Regions from separate parts of the Chryseobacillus diguaensis genome, predicted to be linked through region 2. Evidence: predicted binding sites of a transcription regulator. Region 2 holds the regulator's gene; each other region holds the start of a gene.

Region 1 (3,157 bases), on a different contig from region 2:
AACCAGGAGTATTTCCATGAATTAAATGTATACATCTCTGCAGGCGAATGGAAGCTGAAAGAGCTTTATGAAAATCAGCATTCTGAGAAATCACGGCAAGCTGCTGAAAATCTTGAGATGCGGCTTTATGATTTAAAAGTCAGCAGGGAAATAACAAGACAAAGTGCCCCTCAAATCCGTATGATCCAAAGAAGTAATCACATCCTTGCTGAGAAAATTCAATCCTCTATTATGACGTTAATACCCCTTTGGAAAAATCAGGTGACAATTGCGTTAACAGTGGTGAGGCAGAAACATGCCATTGAAATGCAGGACAAAACAGCAAAGGCAAGCGAGGTCTTTGCTGATAAAAATAAAAAGATCCTTCAAATTGAAGGCAGCAGCCAAAGCGTAGAAACACTGAAGAAAACCCAGCTTGATCTTCTTTCAACTCTTGAAGAAACCTTGTACATTCAGAAAGAAGGCAGCGAAAATCGCGAAAAAGCGGAGCAGGAGCTTTCATTTACTGAAAAAAAATCGTAAAAAGGCGGGCTAACCGTACGGAAGCTTTCCTTTTGCCATTTAAACATAATGGGGGATACGGCATTGAACCGAACTGACAGCATATTTATCAGACTTTTGGACGTTTCTGATGCAGAAGCTCTTCTTGAACTGGAACAGCAGAATAAAGACTTTTTCTGTCTGTATACGCCATTAAGAGAAGCAGCATTTTACACACTAATGGGACAAATGGAGCGGATTGAAAAAAATATATCTCTTGCAGCTGAAGGAACCTTGTACTCCTTTGGTATTTTTTCGGATAATACACAAAAACTGATTGGTGATATTTCATTGACAGAGGTTGTAAGAGGAAATCTGCAAAGCTGCTGGATTGGCTATTGTTTAGACAAAAAGCATAATGGAAAGGGCTATACGACGGAAGCTGTAAAGCAAGCTGTTACTTATGGGTTTGATGTACTGGGGTTACATAGAATTGAAGCAGGTGTAATGCCGCGAAATCCAGCTTCTATTAAAGTACTGGAAAAAGCGGGCTTTCATAAAGAAGGAATCGCAAAAGAAAATGTCAGAATAAATGGCAAGTGGGAAGACCATCAGATCCTGGCCATCATTAATCATTCGGATAATAGCCCTCCCGTCATCTGAAAAAAATATCGTGAATGACGGGCTAGCATATCGAGCCATCAAAAATAGCGAGTAACAGAAATGCTTCCTTTCTGTTACTCGCTATTTTTTGTTCAAGAACACTCTATTTTCACTCCGATTGGTCCGGTTTTGATTCGCCAGATTTTTTTCTTTTGCTCACATACGGTTTAGCGCTCTTCTTTTTATTCGCACCAGCCTGCCATCGGTTCCAGCCTTTTTTGCCGGTCCCTCTGCCTGTGCCGCCGCCTTTGCTCTTTGCCATTTTATCACTCCATCGCTCTTGGCTGCAGATCTTTATAAGATGGAATTAACCATATCATACTAGAAGCTTGTTTAAAAGCTTCGAAATAAGACATGTTTGATGATTCAGGTGAAAAGTCAAGAATCTGAAAATTTTTTAGTGGAAAATATCGTTTTAACTCTTTTCAAATAGGCTAATATATTATTAAATAAGAACATATATTCGTGTTGTTGGGGTGAATGAATTGATCAGGGATCGAAATAATATTAAATGGGTATCCATGATGCTGCCAGAGCATGTCTCAATGGCAAAAAAGCTTTTTCAGGACGTTCAAAAAGAGCCGAAGCCATTTTTAGATGAAGAGCAGAGCGCAGAAATGGAGCAGGCTATTCAGAAAAGCTGCAGGGAAGATTGCCGGTTTTAGTAACGTTATGGGACGATGGGGTTTTGTCGAACTTATCGTGTATTGTTGCCGGTTTCAGTCCACTGGAAAAAACGATCAAATTAAAAGAAGCAGAGAGAACTTTTCGTACGAAACCTTTTGGCGAAATTTCAGGGATAAAGCCTTTATAAATTGTTTTAGAAAGGGAATTGCCATGAAAGCTCCTATTCCCCGGCATGAAGAGGACCTTGTCTATGAATATATTTACGGTATCTATCTGATAGAAGAACTGGAAACGAACCGGCTCGGATTTGAAAGGCTGAATTTCAAAATCCCTGAGCCTTATCTGGATTTTATTGATCAAAGACTCAGGATCTTAAGAAATGAAGTCCGGGAGATGAAAAAGGAAATGCGCCAGCTCAAGATTCGGGTGATTGATCCTGAATCAGACGGTATTTTTTCAGAGTATAAGTATTTTGCTCACGGTTATGAGGCGAGTTTCCGATTCTGGGAAGCTGCGATGAGGCTTGAGGGAACAAGAAGATTAATGAAATATTTTTTTAACAGCAGGGGCTGATTTCTTCAGTCCCTCATATTTTTGCTTTTTTAAGGGAACCTACCAAGATATAGCTTACCTTGGAGGAAGTTTTTATGAAAAAACCGCTTTTAACAACTGTCACAGCAGCAGCAATCGCACTAACTATTGTTATTCCGTTACATGTATTGAATCCATCGGTTGTTCAAGCAGATGTACAGCAAGGGAAACCAGATTATAAAAACCGAGATGAGATACCGGCAAAATACAAATGGAATTTAGATGATATGTACAAATCAAAAACTTCTTGGGAGGCAGATGTTAAGAAGGCGGAAAATCTTTCTGCTGAATTTAAGAACAAATATCAGGGCAAGTTAGCCAAATCGGCAGCAGAGCTTTCAAATGCCCTTAAGGATTATGCTCTGCTGTCTGCCGTTTCTGAACGGGTATACGTCTACGCTCATCTTTCATTTGATGTGAGCCAGTCAAATTCTTCGCTCCAGGCACTGACTAATCGTGCGGAAAAAATGACAGCAGCTGTTTCTGCAAATACTGCTTGGTTCCAGCCTGAAATAGTCAAACTCCCAACTGTAACCATTGAGGGTTTTTTGCGGAATAAAATGATGACACCCTATCACTATTTTGTGCGGGATATGATTCGTACAAAAGCTCATACTCTTTCAAAAGAAGAGGAAGAGCTTATAGCAAAGTTGTCACCGTTAACTGACACGGGTTCAAATGTGTATGCGATGCTTGCAAAAGATGTGAAATTCCCGATGATTGAGAATTCGGACGGAAAAAAGGTTTCATTAAACCGTACCAATTTTATTTCTTATATGGAAAGCAAGGACCGCAA
Region 2 (3,157 bases):
TTTCTTTGATAAAGGAGCAGAACTGCAATTAAGTGAAGATGCAAGACACTTCATTGCTGGTATTATCAAGCATGCTCCAAACTTTACAGCTGTAACGAATCCTACTGTTAATTCATACAAGCGTCTTGTACCAGGCTATGAAGCACCATGTTATGTTGCATGGTCTGCACGCAACCGCAGCCCGCTGATTCGTATTCCGGCTTCCCGGGGCTTAAGCACACGCGTAGAAGTACGCAGTGTTGACCCGGCAGCGAACCCTTACCTTGCGATGTCTGTATTGCTTGCAGCTGGTCTTGATGGAATTAAAAATAAATTAACTCCGCCAAGACCAATCGACCGCAACATTTATGTGATGACAAAGGAAGAAAGACTTGAAAACGGCATCGTAGATCTTCCTGCAACACTAGCAGCAGCGCTTGATAGCCTTAAATCAGATCATGTTATTGTGAATGCGCTTGGCGATCATTTATTTGAGCATTTTGTAGAAGCGAAAGAAATTGAATGGGATATGTTCCGTACTCAGGTTCACCCATGGGAGAGAGAACAGTACATGACAATGTACTAAAAATGATTACCCTGACATTAAGCGTGTCAGGGTTTTTTATTCATGCAGAACAGCAAAGAACCTTGGCTATGTCAGCCAAGGTTCTTTGCTCTGTTTTTATATTCAATCAGTAAGTTCACAATTGCGAGCACTGCAAGTCCTATGCTAATGGCAATGCCTGTTACAGCAACTGTAAAAGAAATGTACTCAAAAAATGAATAATGGGCAAGCTTGCTCCAATCTTTTTTTCCTTTCCAGTCCTCGATCACGAGGTTCATGCCTAAAATTCCAGAAATGACGGTATAAACGGTGAGAATAAGAAGGAGATAGTTATTTCTTTTTCGTGAAAGTTTTTCTTCATTTTGAAAAAGGCTGTCAAGCGTCTTTGTAACCTCATCATAAAGAGGGGCAATTTGAAATACGCGGCTGAATAATCTGCTTAGCTCTCTGCCTTCAGTGCGGCTGCTGATTTCTTAAAAATAAAACTGCCCGGTAAATTCAGTAATGCTTCTGATCAGCTCTTCATTCTTTTGCCGCTTTTTTTCAAAGTAAAGCCTGGAGTAAATAAAAGATAATTTTAGAAGAACGATTTTATAGAAAAAGTGAAGAATCAGATTGTAAAAATGCTGTCCATACATTTCAGAGTACAGAGAACTCTCTCGCCCTAACTCGTTTGTGATGAGGTAAAGGTATGATCACTAATAACGTAATGAGTATAAATGGACATACAATAAAGTCAATCGAATGGATAACAGCTTCATAAGACATTCTTCCGTTTCTGGCATTTAGCCTGACTGGAATATTAACTGATTTTGAAAAGCGGGAAAGTGCCTCGCTTTCAAAAGAATCAGGAAAGAGGATCTTTTCAATGTAAGGCATAAAATACTGTTCCATATTACTATGTATGACTGATGAGTTTTTACCGTAAAAAGAGTTTTCCTGCTGGGCATTCTTTAGGGAAAAAAACTCAAATCCGCTATTTTTCAATTAATTTTCTAAGCGGGATACCTGTTCAGGCTTTTCTGTGTTCAAGGAAAAAGGGAAGATAAATTGTGTGACCGCTTTAAATAGTGCCACATCTTTTTTTAATTGATTGAGCGGATTCATGGTCTTTCCCCCAGCTAATATTTTCCTGTTATCTTTTTTTTCATATCTATTTGGCTGCAAATTCGCAAAAAAACTTGTCTCATAAAAGACAAGTTTTAATGAACAGTGCGATAGACCCCTATTACTTTCCCTAGAATAGACACGTTTCTAAGAATAATCGGTTCCATTGTTGAATTTTCAGGCTGCAGTCGAATGTAATCTTTTTCCTTGAAGAACCTTTTGACAGTCGCTTCATCTTCTTCAGTCATAGCCACGACAATATCTCCGTTGTTGGCTGTTTGCTGCTGGCGTACGAGCACCAGATCTCCGTCAAGAATACCTGCTTCTATCATACTGTCTCCCATGATTTCTAGCATGAAAACATGATCATCCGGTGATACGAATCGGTCAGGTATAGGGAAATATTCTTCCACATTTTCAATGGCTGTTATAGGAAGACCTGCTGTAACTTTACCAATAACAGGAACATCGATCACAGTGCTTCTCGGAATCTGATAGCTTGTTTCTTCTTCTAGTATCTCAATTGCTCTTGGCTTTGTAGGGTCTCTTCTGATTAATCCTTTGCTTTCAAGGCGGGAAAGATGGCCGTGAACGGTGGAACTGGAAGCAAGTCCTACTGCCTCGCCGATTTCTCTGACAGATGGCGGATAGCCCTTTTTCTTTACTTCCATTTTGATAAATTCCAGAATGTCCTGCTGTCTTCTAGATAGTTTCGTCGTCATCCTTAGCACCTCTCGTATCAAGTAATTTATGCTGATTATAGCATGATTTTCCTGCTAATACAAACATAAGTTCGAAAAAAGGAATTGACACAAAACATCTGTTCGCATTATACTTAATTTATCGAAAGCGAACAAACATTCTAAATTGGGGGAAATGATAATGCTGAAAGATTCTCTTCCTTATATTTTTACTTTTATGGCGTTAATGATTACGATGGTATTTGCGGTAGCCTATTCAGGGCAGCAATCCAATTTAAAGGATTATGCAACAATAAAAGTAGAAGAAGGAGACAACCTTTGGAACCTTGCAGACAAACTTGAAGATAAGCACGGATTATCGAAAATTGACTTTGTTCAATGGGTTCAGGATAATAATCATTTAAACTCTCCTGTTATTCATCCAGGTGAATCAGTTGTCATTCCGGTAAAAAAAGATTCTTTTACAGAAGTGAAAAATTTAGCTATAGATAAGTAGGTGCAAAGGTCTTGAATGCAATCATTTATTGCAGGGTGAGTACGGTTAAGGAGCAGCAGGAAACCTCACTTGAGAGACAAAGAGAGGAATTGCTGAAGCTGGCTGAAGAATACGAGATGAAGGTTGTCTCTGTTATTACTGAGCAGGCAAGCGGTTATGAAATTGAACGAGAGGGTATGCTCGAGCTTCTTGATTTAGTAAAAAATGAAGAGATTGATGCTGTTTTAGTGCAGGATGAAACAAGAATTGGCCGCGGAAATGCCCGTATGGCCATTCTTCACGTTCTCTTAAAATCAGAGACGGCAATTT
Region 3 (3,157 bases), on a different contig from region 2:
CTTCCGATCGTTTGAATAAGCGATCTTTCAGAGCGGAGAAAACCTTCCTTGTCTGCATCGAGTATTGCAACAAGCGAAACCTCAGGCAGATCTAGCCCTTCCCTTAAAAGGTTGATTCCTACAAGAACATCATGTTTTCCAAGTCTCAAATCACGGATAATTTCAATCCGTTCCAGTGTTTTGATTTCGGAATGGAGGTAATTCACTTTAATACCGATTTCCTTCAAATAAACAGTAAGATCTTCAGACATTTTTTTCGTAAGGGTTGTAATAAGCACCCTCTCATTCCGTTCCACTCTTGCCTGTATTTCATTGATCAAATCGTCAATCTGGCCTTCAATCGGACGGACATCAATAGGCGGATCAAGCAGTCCAGTCGGACGGATGATCTGCTCAATCATTTCAGGAGTATGCTCCATTTCATAAGGTCCTGGGGTTGCAGATACATAGATCATGTTTTTCATATGCTGTTCAAATTCCTCAAAACGCAGCGGACGGTTATCCATTGCAGAAGGAAGCCTGAAGCCATGGTCTACAAGCACCCTTTTCCTCGCCTGGTCACCGTTGAACATTCCTCTTACCTGTGGAAGTGAAACATGAGACTCATCCACAACAATCATGAAATCATCCGGAAAATAATCAATCAGCGTATATGGCGTAGAGCCTGGAGGGCGGAGAGTCAAATGTCTGGAATAGTTTTCAATGCCTGAACAAAATCCCATCTCGCGCATCATTTCCAAATCATATCTTGTTCTTTGCTCAAGCCGCTGAGCTTCAAGGAGCTTGCCTTCCTCGCGCATTTTAATAAGCTGTTCTTCCAGCTCTTTTTCAATGTTATCTATGGCAATTTTCATTTTTTCTTCCCGGGTTACGAAGTGGGAGGCAGGGAAAATGGCAACATGATCCCGTTCTCCCAGAATTTCGCCTGTTAATGCATCCACTTCACGTATCCGGTCTATTTCATCGCCGAAAAATTCAATTCGAAGACAATGCTCATCTCTTGATGCTGGGAAAATTTCCACTACATCTCCTCTAACCCGGAAGGTCCCTCGCTTAAAGTCCATATCATTTCTCGCATACTGGACATCAACAAGACGGTGGAGCAGCTTATTGCGCTCCATTTCCATTCCTGTTCTTAGGGAAACCACTAGATCCCTGTATTCTTCAGGTGAACCTAAACCGTAGATGCAGGAAACGCTGGCAATGACAATAACATCCTTCCGCTCGAACAGCGAAGAAGTCGCTGAATGGCGCAGCTTGTCAATTTCATCATTGATGCTTGCATCCTTTTCAATAAATGTATCTGTAGAAGGCACATACGCCTCCGGCTGGTAATAATCATAATAGCTGACAAAGTACTCTACAGCATTGTTTGGAAAAAAATCTTTAAACTCACTGTAAAGCTGTCCTGCAAGTGTTTTATTATGGGCAATAACGAGCGTAGGCTTGTTCACTTCCTGAATAACATTGGAAACTGTAAATGTCTTCCCCGTTCCTGTTGCACCAAGAAGTGTTTGATGCTTCTTGCCCTGCTTTATTCCTTCTACAAGGGCCTTTACCGCTTTCGGCTGGTCCCCTTCAGGTTTGTATTTTGAGACTAGTTCAAATCGTTCTTCCACGCCCAAGCCTCCATTTCGGGTCAAATATCTTGTTTCCATTTTATCACACTATTAAGCTGAAATACCAAAAATACGAACTATAGTTCGTATTAAATTTTCCCAATTTATTTAATCAATAATCGTTGGTTTTTTCAATTAAAAACCTCATAATCTTATTTTGCCCGTTCTTGCCATTGCGGAAACTAAAGACTTAGAGAATAAAAAACAGCCAAGCCTTTATGCCGGCTTGACTCTATGCTTTTAGCCTTGTTTTCATTCTTCTCGCGTACAAAAACCCTGCGATCAGGGATGCAAGATCAAAAAAGGCAACTCCCCATGTATGTGTATACCCTTTATAGTAGGATGCAAGCAGCAGGGCAACTGTCAGCAATGTTCCAATGTAATGGCTGTACGTAACGCGGGTAAAAAGAACAACCAGAATAAAGGGCATTGTCAGTGACACAATCATTTTCCAAATCAATCATTTTCACCTCTTTTGGTGATTGTTTATGTTCCTTCTTCTATTATAATCTCTTTCTGGTCTGTGTCCTACTATCTTTGCGTTTTCTTAATTTTGCTGTTATTTCATTCATTTAGAACGTAAGGCAAAATTTAACCGGGAATTTTTAGAAAAGATGCAGCGAATCTAATCGTCATGCATGTTCTAAACCCACACCCCTACTTCTTCGCTGCTTTTCTCTTCATGAAGCCGGAAACAAATTTGGTGATATAAGTTCTGGTAGTGAACCTTGGGAGCATAGCTGCCAGATGATTTTGTTTTCCATCAATGACATAGCTTTTCCCTTCGCTTAATGCGTCCATTGCTGTATCCACAACCTGTTCAGGTGTTCAGATTTTCCCGAAAGATACATCCCCTGCCCAAGCAAAAAACTTCCGCCGTATTTTTCATGGCAGGAGTTTTCTGTTATTAGAGCAATCCATTAAGATCGCTGCATATTTTGTCAGGTTCGAAACCAAGCTGTGAAACCGGTTCTTCTTTGCGGTTAATCCATGCCGTTTGAAAACCAAAGCTTGAAGCACCCGCAATATCCCATTGGTTGGAGGAAACGAACAGCACTTCTTTCTTGTTCAGCCCAAGCTTTTCGAGAGCGTATTGATAAGCTGCAGGAGCCGGCTTGTACTGTTTCGCCTCATCTGCACTGATTATTCCGATCAGACTTTCCATGCCATTATTTTTTAACAGCGGTTCAAGCATTCCAGACGTTCCGTTAGAATAAATGAAAACCTGATCCACATCGAGGTCTGAAAGCACTTGTTTTGTTTCTTCATATGGCGTGAGTTCCTCATAAGCAGCAGTCAATTTTTTCACATCTTCTTCTTGATAGTCCGGTTGATGAAGATCAAGGGCTGCCCGCAATGCTCTTTCGGTAATTTGATCAAATGGTTCGTATTTCTGAAGAATTTGCCTTAAGAAAGCATACTCAAGCTGCTTTTCTCTCCAGTCCAAACTGATCTGCTCCCCTTTTTCCGGGTACATGTCTTCACATTTTTGTTTAACGGAATAAACATCGAACAGCGTTCCGTATGCATCAAATAAA
Region 4 (3,157 bases), on a different contig from region 2:
CATGCTGATCTTTAATATGACTTTGAATCAATTCATCCCAGTTCTCTACAGTATGAAGACCAACAACGATCTCATCTATAAAAAACGACCGGATATGAATAGGGTCTAAATCTCTCATTGCGCTTAAAAGACTAGATCTTTCTTTTCTGTTAAATAATAAATTGGGTAATGATTGATTTAATAAATCAAATTCTGTCACAAGTTCCATGCTATTTACATTATCCGGAATTAGTATATCTGCAATAAAGTTTAAAAAGGTTCGAGCAGACAAAACTAATTTATTCTTAATGATTGCTTTAACAACTAATTGAACAATGTTGTGCTGAACGGTTGTATTTTGCAGGAGTTTGAAATTATCATGTACGATTGTGTTAACTCCATTTCTAGTGTCTTCCATTAAAGCTAAATAAAATGGATTCTCTTCATTTAAAGAAAAGATCTTTTGTAATAAAGTCGAATAGAAATTAGAAGTAGGTCCGTTTTCTGTAATTTCGTATGAATGATAGTCTCCAAAACTTAATAAGTCGAATTTTTCATTAGAAAAATGAGTGGTAATATTTTGAGAGTAAAGCCCACTTTCATTAATAAAGTTCACAATACTTACATAACTATGATCAGCATGTTCCATATTAATAAAGTTGTGTAAGACGCCCATATTAATGGCTACCATTACTTTCCTATTTGTATTTTCAACTTCCTTATCCGAAAAGCTCCTTAACACCTCTTCAAGTGTTTCCATGGCATTTTTCCCGGGAGAAAAGCTCTCGGTTGCATCATTAAATATTTCGTATTCATTCAATAAATGCGGTTTATTTTCCTTAATATAAGCAAGTAAATGCGACTTTCCATCCCCGACGCTTCCACATAATAAAATTAAATTTCCATTTCCGTTATTTTTTCTTTGATTTAAAATGTTTTCTAAATCTGTTTGAATCTTTCGCTCAACATGTAAATAGTTTTTAAATTGGCTAAATTGATTGGCATTTTCAATTGCTTCTTGAGAAGAATCTTTCAATCTTCCTAACTCTCGTAAAAGATAACTTTCCCCTGCTTCCAGATTTTTTTCTAATTCGTAAGTGGACAACTTCTCTTTTTCTTCTATACTATTTTCTTTCATTTCGCTGTCAGTTAGATGAGAGAATTTATTAGTACTTAATAACTCCATTAATTTTCGCTTTACAATTTCTTCTACATTCTCTGCTTCCTTTGGAGGTTTAGGATTTTCATATAATGGTACTTGCAGTTGTTCAGAAGTATATACTTCGTAATACCAGACCCCAATATTGTACATTTCACGGTGAAGCCTAAAGGCTTCCGTGATATCGTTATAGCCTCCATCGTGTGCTGCCTTATTTCCAGCTAGACGAATGGTATCGAACGACTTTTGTATTTCTCTTTGGATATAACCCTCTCTAGTTAAGTAGGATATCTTTTCGAAAAAAGTAGTGGTATAGGGGGCTTCAATATTTTCTTGTTTATAAACCTCGTTTAAGATAGATTCTGCAAAAAGTCTCGCTTTGACTATTGCGCTTGCCGGATCTTCATATATTAGTTCTTCCATTTTTTTAGCATTAAGAGATGCAACAGGATTAACACTCTCTAAAAAATCCATAAAAGATAGCATTTAATATCAACTCCAAAAAAGCATTATTAAAATAATTTTATCATACAACTATGTTGTTTTTTAGTCGTAGTAATGCTTATTACCAATAACAAAATATCCCTCTAAAAAACCCGAATAAAAGTTCGTATTTTTATTGTACTTAAAATATAAAAAGTATATAATCGAACTATGAATTTACGTACGTAATTTGGAGGTATTATAAATGGACGCAGCATTCAGTTACAGCTTCCCTGCTATACGAGGAATCCAAGCAAACAAGGAATATTATGTTGCTATGTGCCCGTTAAGAATTATTCCGAAAATTTTTCTTTTTGATGAGGAAGAGATCCCACCTGAACACCGCTCACAGAGGATCTTAAATAAGACAAGGATACCTGAGATTGCAAACTATATCGTTGAGAATAACCACGATTATGTCTTTTCGTCTTTAACAGCATCCATCGATGGAGAGATTGAGTTTATTTCTTTTAGTCAGGATCCATCTGCTAAAGATCTTGGACAATTACGTATTTCCTTGGATGCAAGATTTCTAATCAATGATGGGCAGCATAGACGGGCAGCGATTGAAGAAGCTCTCAAAGTTTCTCCTGAAATTGGCTCTGAAACAATATCTGTAGTTTTCTTTTATGATGAAGGATTAACGAAGTCCCAACAAATCTTTTCAGACCTGAATCGTCATGCAGTTAACACAACCTCTTCCATTGGAATTCTTTATGACCACCGTGATAAACTGTCACTTGTTACCAAAGAAATCGTTGATGAAATACCACTATTAAAAAGATATACAGATAAAGAGCGTGTTTCCCTTTCAAAAAACTCTCCAAAAATTTTAGCGTTAAATCATCTTTTTAATACCAACCTAAAATTACTCGGAAAAAGCAAAGGGGAGCCGATCACAGAAGAAGATAAAAAGTTTTTAATAAGGTTTTGGACTGTATTAACAAATTCAATGACTGAATGGAACCAAGTATTAAACAAAGAACTTTCTCCAAGAGAATTGAGGGCTACTTACATCGTTGGCCACGGAGTTTTTATAGAAGCGATCGGAATCATTGGGAAATATTTAAGAGAGTATTACCCTGAAGATTGGGTTAGCAAAATACAGAAATTATCTGCAATTGATTGGAACCGAACCAATACAGACTTATGGCTAGGCAGGGCATTCAATGAAAGTGGACGGATTCAAAAAACCAATTACACGATTCAATTAACGGCAAACAAAATAAAAACTTTATTGGATTTGCCTTTACTGGAGACAGAGAGAAAAATTGAAGAGAAATTTAAACAGGGAGTTATGTAATATGAGTGAAGGAATTATTTCAAGTCTACTCAGCAATGAGAAAACGCTTGTAAAAGAGGCAAAGCAGCAAATTAAGGATGTTTACCTTCAAGATGATCGCCCTTGGGTAGTTGGATACAGCGGAGGAAAAGATTCAACTGTAGTTGTTCAACTTGTCTTTGAAGCACTAAGAGAATTACCTAGTGAAAAACTTCATAAAAAAGTTTACGTGATCTCATCAGATACGTTAGTAG

What was found. Region 2 encodes LexA, which represses DNA repair genes until DNA is damaged. Its sites were predicted from a motif close to CGAACATATGTTCG; they were not measured.
Region 1: the regulator LexA is predicted to act here: its motif matches at 1,596-1,609, upstream of ACOT8F_RS11580 (YolD-like family protein).
Region 3: the regulator LexA is predicted to act here: its motif matches at 1,693-1,706, upstream of uvrB (excinuclease ABC subunit UvrB).
Region 4: the regulator LexA is predicted to act here: its motif matches at 1,736-1,749, upstream of dndB (DNA sulfur modification protein DndB).

The regions. Positions count from the first base shown of each region.
Region 1 covers NZ_JBMKNV010000006.1:90,197-93,353, reverse strand. The annotation lists gene ACOT8F_RS11595 (toxic anion resistance protein) at 1-522, shown strand, start outside; gene ACOT8F_RS11590 (GNAT family N-acetyltransferase) at 586-1,143, shown strand; gene ACOT8F_RS11585 (DUF3934 family protein) at 1,253-1,405, opposite strand; gene ACOT8F_RS11580 (YolD-like family protein) at 1,629-1,808, shown strand; gene ACOT8F_RS11575 (YhjD family protein) at 1,981-2,343, shown strand; gene pepF (oligoendopeptidase F) at 2,418-3,157, shown strand, end outside.
Region 2 covers NZ_JBMKNV010000001.1:497,809-500,965, forward strand. The annotation lists gene glnA (type I glutamate--ammonia ligase) at 1-565, shown strand, start outside; gene ACOT8F_RS02425 (hypothetical protein) at 637-822, opposite strand; gene ACOT8F_RS02430 (hypothetical protein) at 1,184-1,423, opposite strand; gene lexA (transcriptional repressor LexA) at 1,747-2,373, opposite strand; gene yneA (cell division suppressor protein YneA) at 2,534-2,848, shown strand; gene ACOT8F_RS02445 (YneB family resolvase-like protein) at 2,860-3,157, shown strand, end outside.
Region 3 covers NZ_JBMKNV010000004.1:73,226-76,382, forward strand. The annotation lists gene uvrB (excinuclease ABC subunit UvrB) at 1-1,619, opposite strand, end outside; gene ACOT8F_RS07680 (DUF2198 family protein) at 1,852-2,076, opposite strand; gene ACOT8F_RS07685 (hypothetical protein) at 2,277-2,420, opposite strand; gene ACOT8F_RS07690 (haloacid dehalogenase type II) at 2,527-3,157, opposite strand, start outside.
Region 4 covers NZ_JBMKNV010000006.1:201,219-204,375, forward strand. The annotation lists gene dptF (DNA phosphorothioation-dependent restriction protein DptF) at 1-1,624, opposite strand, end outside; gene dndB (DNA sulfur modification protein DndB) at 1,827-2,924, shown strand; gene dndC (DNA phosphorothioation system sulfurtransferase DndC) at 2,926-3,157, shown strand, end outside.